DNA from 2 places in the Achromobacter pulmonis genome. Region 1 is predicted to be linked to the other one. Evidence: predicted binding sites of a transcription regulator. Region 1 holds the regulator's gene; the other holds the start of a gene.
The links. The regulator LexA, encoded in region 1, represses DNA repair genes until DNA is damaged. The targets are predictions, from matches to a motif close to ACTGTATNNNNATACAGT.
Positions count from the first base shown of each region.

Region 2: a site for LexA is predicted at 2,096-2,113, ahead of K2W61_RS00905 (PA0069 family radical SAM protein). Genes of this name have one in related genera too.

Region 1 is NZ_JAIFOT010000001.1:4,151,964-4,159,371, forward strand. Features, by position in the region: gene clpP (ATP-dependent Clp endopeptidase proteolytic subunit ClpP) at 1-621, shown strand, start outside; gene clpX (ATP-dependent Clp protease ATP-binding subunit ClpX) at 723-2,021, shown strand; gene lon (endopeptidase La) at 2,269-4,719, shown strand; gene lexA (transcriptional repressor LexA) at 4,833-5,483, opposite strand; gene K2W61_RS19145 (amino acid aminotransferase) at 5,643-6,842, opposite strand; gene uvrB (excinuclease ABC subunit UvrB) at 6,920-7,408, shown strand, end outside.
Region 2 is NZ_JAIFOT010000001.1:180,217-187,624, forward strand. Features, by position in the region: gene K2W61_RS00895 (DMT family transporter) at 1-150, shown strand, start outside; gene K2W61_RS00900 (hypothetical protein) at 208-636, opposite strand; gene K2W61_RS00905 (PA0069 family radical SAM protein) at 709-2,088, opposite strand; gene K2W61_RS00910 (sulfate adenylyltransferase subunit 1) at 2,301-3,599, opposite strand; gene cysD (sulfate adenylyltransferase subunit CysD) at 3,643-4,551, opposite strand; gene K2W61_RS00920 (phosphoadenylyl-sulfate reductase) at 4,591-5,337, opposite strand; gene K2W61_RS00925 (sulfate/molybdate ABC transporter ATP-binding protein) at 5,334-6,398, opposite strand; gene cysW (sulfate ABC transporter permease subunit CysW) at 6,424-7,323, opposite strand; gene cysT (sulfate ABC transporter permease subunit CysT) at 7,320-7,408, opposite strand, start outside.

The sequences.
Region 1 (7,408 bases):
AATGGCGGGTCGTCGGTGACGCCCACCGGCCTGGGCTACATTCCCATGGTGATCGAGCAGTCGGGGCGTGGCGAACGCGCCTACGACATCTATTCGCGTCTGCTCCGCGAGCGGCTCATCTTCCTGGTGGGCCCGGTCAACGACGCGACGGCCAATCTGGTCGTGGCGCAGTTGCTGTTCCTGGAATCGGAGAATCCTGACAAGGACATTTCCCTGTACATCAACTCGCCCGGCGGGTCGGTGTACGCGGGCATGGCCATCTACGACACCATGCAGTTCATCAAGCCGGATGTGTCGACCCTGTGCACCGGCCTGGCGGCCAGCATGGGCGCCTTCCTGCTGGCGGCAGGCAAGAAGGGCAAGCGCTTTACCTTGCCCAACTCGCGCATCATGATCCACCAGCCCTCGGGCGGCGCCCAGGGCCAGGCCTCCGACATCCAGATCCAGGCTCGCGAGATCCTGGACCTGCGCGAGCGCCTCAATCGCATCCTGGCCGAAAACACCGGCCAGTCGATCGAGCGCATCGCCGTGGACACGGAACGTGACAACTTCATGTCGGCCGAAGATGCGGTATCGTATGGACTGGTGGACAAGGTGATGACGTCCCGCTCGGAAGGCTGACTTCCGGCTTGCGTCCCACCGGCTGCCACCTTGTTTGAGTAAGCGCAGGCGCCGGGTCCTTTACCCGGTCCGGCGCTTCTTTACCTGAGATACGACTACATATGCCTGATAAAAAGGGATCGGCAGACGCAAAAGTGCTGCATTGCTCGTTTTGCAATAAAAGCCAGCACGAAGTCCGCAAGCTGATCGCGGGTCCGTCGGTATTCATCTGCGATGAGTGCATCGACCTGTGCAACGACATCATCCGCGAGGAAGCGCAGGCCACCGCGCGCGCGGCGATTCGTTCCGAACTGCCCACTCCGGCTGAAATCAAGACGTTCCTGGACCAGTACGTGATTGGGCAGACCTCGCCCAAGCGCATGCTGGCGGTGGCGGTCTACAACCACTACAAGCGCATCCGCCACGGCGAGATCAAGGGCGACGAAGTCGAGCTGTCCAAGAGCAACATCATGCTGATCGGCCCCACCGGGTCGGGCAAGACGCTGCTGGCGCAGACCCTGGCGCGCATGCTGAACGTGCCGTTCGTCATGGCCGACGCGACCACGCTGACCGAAGCCGGTTACGTCGGTGAAGACGTCGAGAACATCATTCAGAAGTTGCTGCAGAACTGCAACTATGAAGTCGAGAAGGCGCAGCGCGCCATCATCTACATCGACGAGATCGACAAGATTTCCCGCAAGTCCGACAACCCGTCGATCACTCGCGACGTGTCGGGCGAGGGGGTGCAGCAGGCCTTGCTCAAGCTGATCGAAGGCACGGTGGCCTCGGTGCCGCCGCAGGGCGGGCGCAAGCACCCCAACCAGGACTTCGTCCAGGTCGACACGACCAATATCCTGTTCATCGTGGGCGGCGCCTTCGACGGGCTGGAGAAGGTCATCCGCGACCGCACCGAAAAGTCCGGCATCGGTTTCTCCGCCTCCGTGCGCGCCAAGTCCGAACGTGGCGTGGGCGAGCTGTTCTCCGAGGTCGAGCCCGAAGACTTGATCAAGTTCGGCCTGATTCCCGAACTGGTCGGCCGCCTGCCGGTGGTCGCCACGCTCGACGAGCTTGACGAGGCCGCCTTGGTGCAGATCCTCACCGAGCCCAAGAACGCCCTGCTCAAGCAATTCCAGAAGCTGTTCGCGATGGAAGGCGCCGAGCTGGACGTGCGCCCCGCCGCGCTCAAGGCCATCGCCCGCAAGGCGCTGCGCCGCAAGACCGGCGCCCGCGGGCTGCGTTCCATCATCGAGCAGGCCCTGCTCGACACCATGTATGACCTGCCGTCGCAAGGCAACGTCAAGCGCGTGGTGCTCGATGAAAACGCGATCGAGGGCGAAGGCAAGCCGCTGCTGATCTACGCCGACGAAGAAGGCACCGCCGAAAAGCCCGAGCGCGGGGAAGTCCGCGACGCCGCGGCCTGACGGATATTTCAGAAAAACCCGTTTCCGAAACGGGTTTTTTTGTCTCCGGCCCCCGATTGAACGCACACTGGCGGGGCGTGTCCAATAAAAAGATACCGGCGCCGTTTTTTTTGCCGTTTTGTTTATCCGGCCGCCGGGATCTTGAATTTTCGGCTATTGTTCCCATAACAGACGTAACTGATGGGGCTGTCCGGGTATTCCCGGTCATCCTGTCCCCGATACGCCGAGTCATACCGAGGAACCTCCTATGTCTGCCAGCCAGACCCTGCCTTCCGACCCGATCGACCTCCCCCTGCTGCCACTGCGCGATGTCGTAGTGTTCCCGCACATGGTCATCCCGCTGTTCGTCGGCCGTCCGCGCTCTATCCGCGCGCTCGAGGTTGCGATGGAAGCGGGCAAGAGCATCATGCTGGTGGCCCAGAAATCCGCCGGCAAGGATGATCCCACTCCCGAAGACGTCTACGAGATCGGCTGCGTCGCCGGCATCCTGCAGATGCTCAAGCTGCCCGATGGCACCGTCAAGGTGCTGGTCGAAGGTACCCAGCGTGCCCGCATCAACAGCATCGAAGACGCCGATTCGCACTTCACCTGCCAGGTCACCCCGATCGAGCCGGACGCCGTCCAGGGCTCCGAGACCGAGGCCCTGCGCCGTGCGATCGTGGCCCAGTTCGAACAGTACGTAAAACTCAACAAGAAGATCCCACCGGAGATCCTGACCTCGCTCGCCGGGATCGATGACGCCGGTCGCCTGGCCGACACGATCGCCGCGCATCTGCCGCTGAAGCTCGAGCAGAAGCAGAAGATGCTCGAGATCGTCGGCACCTCCGAGCGCCTCGAAGGCTTGCTCACGCAGCTGGAAACCGAAATCGACATCCTCCAGGTCGAGAAGCGAATCCGCGGCCGCGTGAAGAAGCAGATGGAAAAGAGCCAGCGCGACTACTATCTGAATGAGCAGGTCAAGGCCATTCAGAAGGAGTTGGGCGAAGGCGAAGAGGGCGCCGATATCGAGGAGCTCGAAAAGAAGATCATCGCCGCGCACATGCCCAAGGAGGCGCGCAAGAAGGCCGATGCCGAGCTCAAGAAGCTCAAGCTCATGTCGCCCATGTCGGCCGAAGCCACCGTGGTGCGCAACTACATCGATACGCTCATCAATCTCCCCTGGAGGAAGAAGAGCAAGATCAACAATTCCATCTCCAACGCCGAGACCGTGCTCGACAACGATCACTACGGCCTGGAGAAGGTGAAGGAACGCATCCTCGAATACCTCGCCGTGCAACAGCGCGTGGACAAGGTCAAGGCGCCGATCCTGTGCCTGGTCGGTCCTCCGGGGGTCGGCAAGACCTCGCTGGGCCAGTCCATCGCCAAGGCCACGAACCGCAAGTTCGTGCGCATGGCGCTGGGCGGCGTGCGCGACGAAGCCGAGATCCGCGGCCATCGTCGTACGTACATCGGCTCGATGCCCGGCAAGATCGTCCAGAACATGTCGAAGGTCGGCGTGCGCAATCCCCTGTTCCTGCTCGATGAAATCGACAAGCTGGGCATGGATTTCCGCGGCGATCCTTCGTCGGCGCTGCTCGAAGTGCTGGACCCGGAACAGAACCATACGTTCCAGGACCACTACATCGAAGTCGACTTCGATCTGTCGGACGTCATGTTCGTGGCCACCAGCAACACGCTGAACATTCCGCCGGCCCTGTTGGACCGGATGGAAGTGATCCGCCTGTCCGGCTACACCGAGGAAGAAAAAATCCACATCGCCCGCGACCATCTGCTGCCCAAGCTGATGAAGAACAACGGCGTCAAGGAGTCCGAGCTGACGGTCGACGACAGCGCGCTGCGCGATATCGTGCGCTACTACACCCGCGAAGCCGGTGTGCGTGCGCTCGAACGCGAAGTGGGCAAGATCTGCCGCAAGGTGATCAAGCAACTGCTGACCCAGAGCGACCGCGCCAAGGCCGAAGGCAAGCCCTTCGAGGTCAAGCCGGTCAACGTGACGGGCGACAACCTCAGCGATTACCTCGGCGTGCGCCGCTACACCTTCGGCATGGCCGAAAAGGAAAACCAGATCGGTCAGGTGACCGGCCTGGCCTGGACCGAAGTCGGTGGCGACCTGCTCACGATCGAAGTGGCGGACATGCCTGGCAAGGGCGTGATCCAACGCACCGGTTCGCTGGGCGACGTGATGAAGGAATCGGTCGAGGCGGCCCGTACGGTGGTGCGCTCGCGGGCACGGCGCCTGGGCTTTGCCGACAGTGTGTTCGAGAAGCACGACATGCACGTGCACGTGCCGGAAGGCGCGACGCCCAAGGACGGCCCGTCCGCTGGTATCGCGATCACCACCGCCATGGTGTCGGCGTTGTCGCGCATCCCGGTGCGCGCCGACGTCGCCATGACCGGCGAGATCACGCTGCGTGGCGAAGTCCTGCCGATCGGCGGCTTGAAGGAAAAGCTGCTGGCCGCGCATCGTGGCGGCATCAAGACGGTCTTGATTCCGGAAGAAAACGTCAAGGATTTGGCGGAGATTCCGGACAACGTCAAGAACCATCTTGAGATCGTGCCGGTGCGCTGGATCGACAAGGTGCTGGAGCTGGCCCTGGAACGCCTGCCCGAGCCGCTGGCGGAAGACGAAGCGGTCAAGGAACCGCTGGTCGCCAAGCCGGCCGAACCTGGCTCGACGGACCCGGTGCTCAAGCACTGATCCCGTCCCGAGGCGGCCCGCTAGGGTCTGCCCAAAAAGAAACCCCGCACGAGCGGGGTTTCTTTTTTTAGCGCGGCCGTTGGGCCGGCGTCCGTTCCCGGAAGGGGCGGGACTCAGTGCAGGGCGTGCGGGCGGATCAGGCCGACGGCAATGCCTTCCAGGGCGAATTCCTGGTCGGCTTCGACCACGATGACGTTGAAGTCGGGGTTCTCGGGCAGCAATTCCACGCGGCCGTTCTGGCGCTGCAGCCGCTTGACGGTGACGTCGTCGCCCAACCGGGCCACCACGATCTGGCCGTTGCGTGCTTCAGAGGCCTTCTTGACGGCCAGCAGGTCGCCTTCGAGGATGCCCGCATCGCGCATGCTCATGCCGCGCACCTTGAGCAGGTAATCGGGAGCCTGGGCGAACAGGCTGGGATCGACGCCGATCTCGCGCTCGACATGTTCGGCGGCCAGGATCGGGCTGCCGGCCGCCACACGGCCCACCAGCGGCAGCAGCAGTTGTGCCAGGCCGGGCAAAGGCAGCGGCGCCTGGGCCGGCGCGGAGGAGGCGTCTTTCAGGCGGATGCCGCGCGAGGCGCCGGCGGTGAGCTCGATGGCGCCCTTGCGCGCGAGGGCCTTGAGATGGTCTTCGGCCGCGTTGGGCGAGCGGAACCCCAGGGCCTGGGCGATCTCGGCGCGGGTGGGCGGAAAGCCGGTGCGCGCGACGGTTTGCCGGATGAGGTCCAGGATTTGCTGTTGACGATCAGTGAGTTTGCTGGCCATGGCGGTGATCCGATTCGAAGCGGACTGTACATATATACAGCGGCATTCTGGGGGACATAACGCAAAAATGCAAGCGCTGATCAGATCGCGGCGGCGGCCGCCAATGAAAAACGGGACCCGTGGGTCCCGTTTTTGGATACTGCCTGCCTTCTGGATGCCCTACAGCACCGCAGCGATGCCCTTGGCCACCTGATCGATGTTGCCGCTGTTGAGCGCGGCCACGCAGATGCGGCCGCTGGAGACGGCGTAGACGCCGTGCTCTTCACGCAGGCGGTCGACCTGGGCCGAGGTCAGGCCCGAATAGGAGAACATGCCGCGCTGCTGCAGCACGAAGCTGAAGTCCTGCTTGCCGCCGTGTTCCTTGATCTTCTCGACCAGCTGCTTGCGCATCAGGCGGATGCGATCGCGCATCGCGCCGAGTTCTTCTTCCCACATGGCGAACAGCTCGGGCGAGTTCAGCACCGTGGAGACGATGGTGCCGCCGTGGGTGGGCGGGTTGGAGTAGTTGGTGCGGATGACGCGCTTGAGCTGGCTCAGCACGCGGGTGGCTTCGTCCTTGCTGCCGGCCACGACGGTCAGGGCGCCGACCCGCTCGCCGTACAGCGAGAACGACTTCGAGAACGACGAACTGATGAACATGGTCAGGTCGAGATCGGCGAACAGGCGCACGACTGCCGCGTCTTCATAGAGGCCGTCGCCGAAGCCCTGGTAGGCGATGTCCAGGAACGGCACCAGCTTGTTTTCCTTGACGACCGCGGCGATCTGCTTCCATTGGTCGAAGGTGGGGTCAACGCCGGTGGGGTTGTGGCAGCAGGCGTGCAGCACGACGATGGTCTGGGCCGGGGCGGCCTTCAGGGCGGCCAGCATGCCGTCGAAGTTCAGGCCGCGGGTGGCAGCATCATAGTAGGCGTAGGTGCCCACTTCGAAGCCGGCGCGTTCGAACAGCGCGCGGTGGTTCTCCCAGCTGGGATCGCTGATCAGGACCTTGGAGGCCGGCAGCAGCTGGCGCAGGAAGTCGGCGCCGATCTTGAGGGCGCCGGTGCCGCCCAGGGCCTGGGTGGTCAGGACACGGCCGGCGGCCGCCAGCGGCGAGTCCTTGCCGAGCAGCAAGGCTTGCGCGCCCTGGTTGTAACCGGCGATGCCTTCGATCGGCAGGTAGCCGCGGGCGGCGGCGGCCTCGACGCGGGCGATTTCGGCCTTGCGCACCGCACCCAGCAGCGGAATGCGGCCCTGGTCGTCGTAATACACGCCCACGCCCAGATTGACTTTACCGGGGCGGGTGTCCGCGTTGTATTGTTCGTTCAGGCCAAGGATGGGGTCGCGCGGCGCGAGTTCGACGGAATCGAAAAGGGTGCTCATGGGACTCTGCTGAGGGTGAGTGGACGCAGTCGGAAGTGCTGTGGATAATGGGGGGTTTACCCTGGGAACAGTCTAGCATGCCTAAGAGCCCGATAGACCCGAGCGCGGCGGGTGCCGCGGCCGCTGAAGCGACGGCCGTTGCCGTCGCCGGGGCAACCGCAGGAGCGAACGCCGGGGCGACAGGCGGCTATGTCGATTTTCCCGGCAGCCCGTTTCACTTGTACCAGCCCTATCCGCCCGCTGGCGACCAGCCCAACGCGATAACGGGGCTGGTCCAGGGTGTGCAGGACGGCCTCATGTACCAGACCCTGCTGGGTGTGACCGGTTCGGGCAAGACCTACACCATGGCCAACGTCATCGCCCAGCTCGGGCGGCCGGCGCTGGTGTTGGCGCCCAACAAGACCCTGGCGGCGCAGTTGTACGCGGAGATGCGCGAGTTCTTTCCCAAGAACGCGGTGGAGTACTTCGTCTCGTACTACGATTACTACCAGCCGGAAGCCTACGTGCCCACGCGCGACCTGTTCATCGAGAAGGACTCGTCGATCAACGAGCACATCGAGCAGATG
Region 2 (7,408 bases), 4.0 Mb from region 1:
CCGCTGAGCCTGGTGGCCCCGGCGCGGGAAATGTCGATGATGCTCGGTACCCTGGCCGGGATGTTCCTGCTGCGCGAGAAAGTCGGCCCTGGCCGCCTGGCGGGCTGCCTGTCGATCCTGGCGGGCGTGATCCTGCTGGGCTCGACCTGAACGCGAAGCGGCCCTCGGGCGTGACACGCCACGGCCGGCCCGCACCACGGTGCGGCCTCAAAAACCGCCGGCCACGCCCAGCCACATGAGACCGGGAATCATCGCGCCCCATGCCAGCACCAGCACCACATCCAGCACCATGCGCTTCACGCTGACCTGATCCGACACCGGTTCGACCGTGGCGTTGCCCAGGCAGCGCCCACCGGCAGCGGAAGCGTCCTGGCCGGCAGCCGGCGGGAACGGCCACTTGCCCGGCAACGTGCCGGTGCGCTCACGTTTGCGCGGCTCGACTTGGGCAGGGGCATCCACGCGGGGCCCCGCAGGCAAGGCTGGTTCCGTGGTGGCGGCCGGCACGCCCATCCACGGCATCGCCAACCCGGTGAAACGGGCGCCGATGGCGCGGGCGCGCTGGGCCGCGCGGCGCAACGGGGACAACGACACGGCGGCCAGATCGTCCGGCAGGACGGAGAGTTGAGCGGTGTTCATAAGGAACTCCTTGTAACGCGATCAGGAACCACGGCGACACGCCGCGGCGGCAACCCGGGGATGACCCACGGATCAATCGAACAACGACAATTGCCCGGCAACCATGGCGCGCAACTGGCGCGCACCGCGCCCGTAGGCGCCAGCCACGGGCACGGCACTGGCAAAAGGGACCCCTGAAGACGCTTGCGCGCCAACCGGGGATGGGAAAACGGGAACATCTGCTGTACCGGCGGGCAATGGCGGCTGGAAGTGATCACAGTCGAGCGCCAGGCGGTGACGGTTCAGCCCCAGCTTGCGGGTGGCCACGGCGAAGCGCTGGCGCAGCAGGTCGGCCCAGATGCCGGTGCCGCGCATGCGCGAACCAAAGTTGGGGTCGTTGCGGCGGCCGTTGCGCAGGTCTTCGATGCGATGCAGCACGCGCTGGGCGCGATCCGGGTAATGGGCGTTGAGCCAGTCTTCGAACAGGGTTTTGACTTCCCAGGGCAGCCGAACGACGGTGTAGCTGGCGTAGTGGGCACCGGCAGCCTTGGATTCCTGCAGGATGTGCTCCATGGCGTCATCGTTGATGAACGGGATCACGGGCGCCACCAGCACGCCGACCGGCACGCCGGCGGCGGTCAGGTTGCGCACGGCCTCCAGGCGGCGCCAGGGAGCGGCGGCGCGCGGTTCGAGGGTGCGGGCCATGTCGGCATCGAGCGTGGTGATGCTCATGTAGACCACCACCAACTTCTGCTCGGCCAACGCGGCCAGCAGGTCGAGGTCGCGGGCCACCAGCGCGTTCTTGGTGACGATGGTTAGAGGGTGACGCGTTTCGAGCATCAGCTCGAGCATGCCGCGCGTCAGGCGCCAATCGCGCTCGATGGGCTGGTAGGCGTCGGTGGCCGAGCCGATGTTGATGGGCGAAGGCTTGTAACCGGGCCGACTGATTTCCGCCCGCAACGCCTGGACCGCGTTGGCCTTGGCCACCAGGCGGGTCTCGAAGTCGAGGCCGGGCGAATAGCCCAGGTAGGAATGGGTCGGGCGGGCGTAGCAGTAGACGCAGCCGTGCTCGCAGCCGCGGTAGGGGTTGACGGCAACGTCGAAGGGAATGTCGGGCGAGTCGTTGCGCGACAGGACCTTGCGAGCTTCTTCGGCGGTGACGGTGGTTTTGGGAGCGGCCGGCGCAATGCGGGCATCCGGCAGGATGGGAATGACCGTAGCCGGCGAGCCGGGGCCGCTGCGGCGCGCTTGGCCGCCGGGAACATCTGCGGCAAATGCGGGGGAATTATCGGGGACAGTGTCGACGAAATCGGCCGGGAGGCCCGAGGCAGACCAGCCATCGTCGATCCGCACGCGGTCGTCTTGCTGGAAGCGATGCCGAACATTAGTAACCGCACCCCGACCGCGCAAGGCGGCGGGGGCGGCAGCCGGGGACCCAGAACCGGCGGGAAAAGAATGATCGGTACGTGCCATGGAAACTACTGTACAAAAACACAGTGGTTTTAGCAAGCACCAAAAGCCTTTTCGTAAGACAACCCCACTTTACCGCAAGACGAAGATGGCGTCCGGACAATTCGATTCCACGTTGCGATATTGCCCGGAAAGCCGCGCCAGCATTGACTTTGGAATAAAAGCAACACCCAAAGCCGGCATCCGGGGAAGGCTCCGCCCCCCCCCTTCGTGGCTTATCGCAGCATGCCGGCTGCCGCGGTCTGGTGCGTGGCCTCGTCGATCAGGATGAAGGCGCCCATGGCGGGCACATCGGCATAGCGATCGACGGCCAGCGACTCGCGCGTGGTGAACGTGACGCGGCCGATGTCATTCATGCGCAGCGTGCCTTCGGTGTTCTCCACTTCCTGCAATTCGTGGATGTCTCGATGCGTGAGGACGGCGCGGATCTTCGCCGACGTCAAGCGCGTGCCGTGCTTGAGCAGATACTTGCGCGCGGGGTTGAGCGCCTGCGCGTCGAGCCAGCAAAGCTCAGCCTCGAATTCGCGCGCCACCTGCGCCGGCGCCGACCCATGCACGATCACATCGCCGCGCGACACGTCGACATCGCGGTCCAGCACCAGCGTGACCGAATCACCCGCCACCGCCTCGTCCAGCGCGCGATCGAACAGGCGCACTGCCTGCACCCGCGCCGTCACGCCCGAGGGCTGCACCGCGATCTCGTCGCCGGGACGCAGCACGCCGCTGGCGACGCGTCCCGCGTAGCCGCGGAAATCCTCCTTGAGACTGCCATCGTGGCGCGCCACCCATTGCACGGGAAAGCGCAGCGGTCCGGCGCGACCATCGGCCGCCAGATCGAGCGACTCCAGCAACGTCAGGAGCGGCTGGCCCGCATACCAGGGCGTCTTGTCCGACCGCGTCACCACATTGTCGCCATTCAGCGCCGACAACGGCAGCGCGTCGAAATGTTGGATGCCGAGCTTGTCCGCCAGCGCGGCGTAGGCATCGCGGATGCGCGCGAACACGGCCGGGTCCCAATCCACCAGATCCATCTTGTTGACCGCCACCACGATGTGGCGGATGCCCAGCAGCCGCGCGATGGCGCTGTGGCGCTTGGTCTGGGGCAGCAGTCTGCCGTCGGCGGCGCGGGTGGCGTCAATCAGGATCACCGCAACGTCGGCGGTGGACGCGCCGGTCACCATGTTGCGGGTGTACTGCTCGTGGCCCGGCGCGTCGGCGATGATGAACTTGCGCGCCGGCGTCGAGAAGTATCGGTAAGCCACATCGATGGTGATGCCCTGCTCGCGCTCGGCCTCCAGGCCATCGGTCAGCAGCGAGAAGTCGATGCCGCCCTCGGCCACGCGCTTGTATTTGGCGCGCGAGATCGCGTCGAGCTGGTCGGCGAACACGCCCTTGCTGTCGTACAGCAGGCGGCCGATCAGCGTCGATTTGCCGTCATCGACCGAACCCGCGGTGATCAGGCGCAGCACGCCCGTGTCGGCGCCGGAAAGAAAAGAGTCGTTTACTGCGTTCATATGCGTCCCCTGTGGGCCGGCCTGGCGCCGGCCGCTCCTGCGATCAGAAATAGCCTTCCTTCTTGCGGCGCTCCATCGAGGCCTCGGAAGTCTGGTCGTCCATGCGCGTGGCGCCGCGCTCGGTGATGTCCGTGACGGCGGTCTCGGCGATGATGGCGGCGGTGTCGGCGGCGTCCGAGGCCACCGGGCAGGTGCAGGAAATGTCGCCGACGGTGCGGAAGCGCACCGACAGGCGCTCGACCGTATCGCCCTCCTGCGGCGGCGTCAGACGCGTGACCGGCACCAGCAGGCCCTTGCGCCGCACCACCTCGCGCTCGTGGCTGAAGTAGATGGGCGGTAGCGCCAATTGCTCGCGCTGGATGTACTGCCAGACGTCCAGCTCGGTCCAGTTGGAGATCGGGAACACCCGCATGTTCTCGCCGCGATGCACCTTGGTGTTGAACAGGTTCCACAATTCCGGGCGCTGGGCCTTGGGATCCCACTGGCCGAATTCGTCGCGGAACGAGAAGATGCGTTCCTTGGCGCGCGCCTTTTCCTCGTCGCGGCGGGCGCCGCCGATGCAAGCGTCGAAGCCGAATTCCTCGATCGCCTCCAGCAGCGTCACGGCCTGGGCCGCGTTGCGCGAATCGGTTTCGCGGCGCAGCACCACGCTGCCGCGCTTGATCGAGTCTTCCACGCTGCGCACGATCAGCGTCTCGCCCAATTCGGCCGCGCGGGCATCGCGAAAGGCGATGACCTCGTCGAAGTTGTGGCCGGTGTCGATGTGCATCAGCGGAAACGGAAAACGCCCGGGACGAAAGGCTTTCTCGGCCAGGCGCAGCAGCACCACCGAATCCTTGCCGCCCGAGAACAGCAGCACGGGCTTCTCGCTTTCGGCCGCCACCTCGCGCAGGATGAAGATGGCTTCCGATTCCAGCCAGTCCAGGTGGCTGCGTTGGATCACTGCGGACATGAATATTCCCCTAAAACGGATATCTGAAGGATGACGGCGTCAGGCGCGGGGCGCCGCGACGAGGCCAATCACCCGGTTGCCTGCGTGCAGGCCGCATTCCTTGGAGTCCGACGACTCCCACCACCAGCGCCCGGCCCGCAGGTCTTCGCCCGGGCGGATAGCGCGGGTACAGGGTTCGCAGCCGATCGACGGATACCCCTGGTCGTGCAGCGGGTTGTAGGGAATGCCGAGGCCACGGATCACGCCCCAGACATCCTCTTCGCTCCATTCGGCCAACGGATTGAACTTGTAGAGGCCGAACGTGGCGTCATCCTCTTCCAGGTGCAACTCGCCGCGCGTCGCGGACTGCGCGCGCCGCTGCCCGGTGATCCAGGCGCCGCGGCCTGCCAGCGCGCGCTTGAGCGGCTCCACCTTGCGGATCTGGCAACAGGCCTTGCGCAATTCGACGCTTTCGTAGAAGGCATGGGCGCCATGCTCGGCCACGTGGCGCTGCACCGCGCCGACGTCGGGCCGATGGACGGTGACGTCGCGCCCATAGCGTTCGCGCACCGCGTCCAGCACGCCCAGGGTCTCGGCATGCAACCGGCCGGTGTCGAGCGTAAAGACTTCCAGATCCAGGCCGGCGCCATAGATGGCGTGCGTCAGCACCATATCCTCGGCCGCCAGCGACGAGGCCAGCGCCGCGTCGGGATAGCGCTGTTGGATATCGGCCAGCCGCGCGAGCAATTCGTTCCAGCGGGCCCCCAGGGCCGGCGCCAGGCCGGCAGCCAACGTGGCGGCGGTCATGATTGCACCGCGAAGACACACGCCCGGCGCGGGCGGGCCAGCAGCGCGTCGCCATCGCGCAGGCCGAGCTCCCGGTACAGATGCTCGGGCACTTCCGCCTCGATGACGTCGCCGGATTCCTCGCTGGCCAGTTCCAGGTAGGCGCTGGGACCGGCCAGGTAGGCGTGCGACAGGCGCACCGGAATGCCGGCGCCGTCCGCGCGGTAGCGCTCGATATCGAATTCGTGCGGCCGCACATAGGCGATGGCGCGCCGGGCCTCGGCCTGCGCCAGGTCAGGCGCCGGGAGCGATAGCCCCGCCCCTTCCCAGACGCCGCCGCTGGCCACGCCCTGCAACGGGTTGACGTCGCCCAGGAAGCCGTAGACGAACGGCGTGGCCGGCCCTTCCCAGACCTCGCGCGGCGTGCCGACCTGTTCGATCCTGCCGGCGTTCATCAGCACCACGCGGTCGGCCACCTCCAGCGCCTCTTCCTGGTCGTGGGTGACGAACACGCTGGCCACGTTCAGCTCGTCGTGCAGACGACGCAGCCAGCGCCGCAATTCCTTGCGCACCTTGGCGTCGAGCGCGCCGAACGGCTCGTCCAGCAGCAGCACGCGCGGCTCCACCGCCAGCGCGCGCGCCAGGGCGATGCGCTGGCGCTGGCCGCCCGACAGTTGCGCCGGGTAGCGATCGGCCAGCCAGTCCAGTTGCACCAGATTGAGCAGGTCATGCACCTTGCGCCGGATCCGGTCTTCGGACGGCCGCTGCGAGCGGTGCTTGACGCGTAGCCCGAAGGCGACGTTCTCGAACACCGTCATGTGCTTGAACAGCGCGTAGTGCTGGAACACGAAGCCGACCTGGCGCTGGCGCACATCGACCGCGGTGGCATCCTCGCCGGCGAACAGCACGCTGCCGGTGTCGGCCGATTCCAGCCCGGCGATGATGCGCAGCAGCGTGGTCTTGCCGCAGCCCGAAGGCCCCAGCAGCGCCACCAGCTCGCCGGTCTCGATATGCAGCGACACATCGTTGAGCGCGCGGAACTGGCCGAAGCGCTTGGATAGATTGCGAACCTCGATACTCATGCTTGTCTCCGTCTGGCCGGCCGCGTCAGGCGACGGCCGGCTTGATGGCCGTCGCCGGCCCGGGATACTCCACCGGCAGCGCCGCCGCCGTCAGGTAGCGCGCGTTGCGCCACTCGACCACGTTCTTGGCCACCAACGTCACCAACGCCAGCAGCGCCAGCAGCGATGCCACCGCGAACGCCGCCGAGTACTGGTATTCGTTGTAGAGAATCTCCACATGCAGGGTCATGGTGTTGGTCAGGCCGCGGATCTGGCCGGACACCACCGACACCGCGCCGAACTCGCCCATGGCGCGCGCATTGCAGAGGATGGCGCCGTACAGCAGGCCCCACTTGATGTTGGGCAGCGTCACGCGCCAGAAGATCTGCCAGCCGTTCGCCCCCAGCGTCAGCGCGGCCTGCTCTTCCTCGCTGCCCTGCGCCTGCATCAACGGGATCAGCTCGCGCGCCACGAACGGGAAGGTCACGAACAGCGAGGCCAGGATGATGCCGGGCACGGCGTAGACGATCTTCAGGTCATGCTCCTGCAGCCAGCCGCCGAACCAGCCCTGGGCGCCGAACAGCAAGACGAACACCAGGCCGGCCACCACCGGCGAGACCGAGAACGGCAGATCGATCAACGTGATCAGGAACTGCTTGCCGCGAAACTGGAATTTGGTAATGGCCCAGGCGGCTGCCACGCCGAACACCAGGTTCACCGGCAACGCGATCGCCGCCACCAGCAGCGTAAGCCGGATCGCGGCCAGCGCGTCGGGCTCGACGATGGCTGCCAGGTACAGCTGCCAGCCCTTGCGGAAGGCTTCGACAAACACCGCCGCCAGCGGCACCAGCAGGAACAGCGCCAGGAAGCCCAGCGCCAGCAGCAGCAGGACGCCGCGCACCCAGCGCGGCTCGGTCAGGTGGGCAGGACGGTCAGCAAAGCTCATGCCTGTCTCCCAAGGCCGCGACGGGCCTGCCAACCCTGCAGCAGATTGATGATGAGCAGCAGCACGAACGACAGCGCCAGCATCA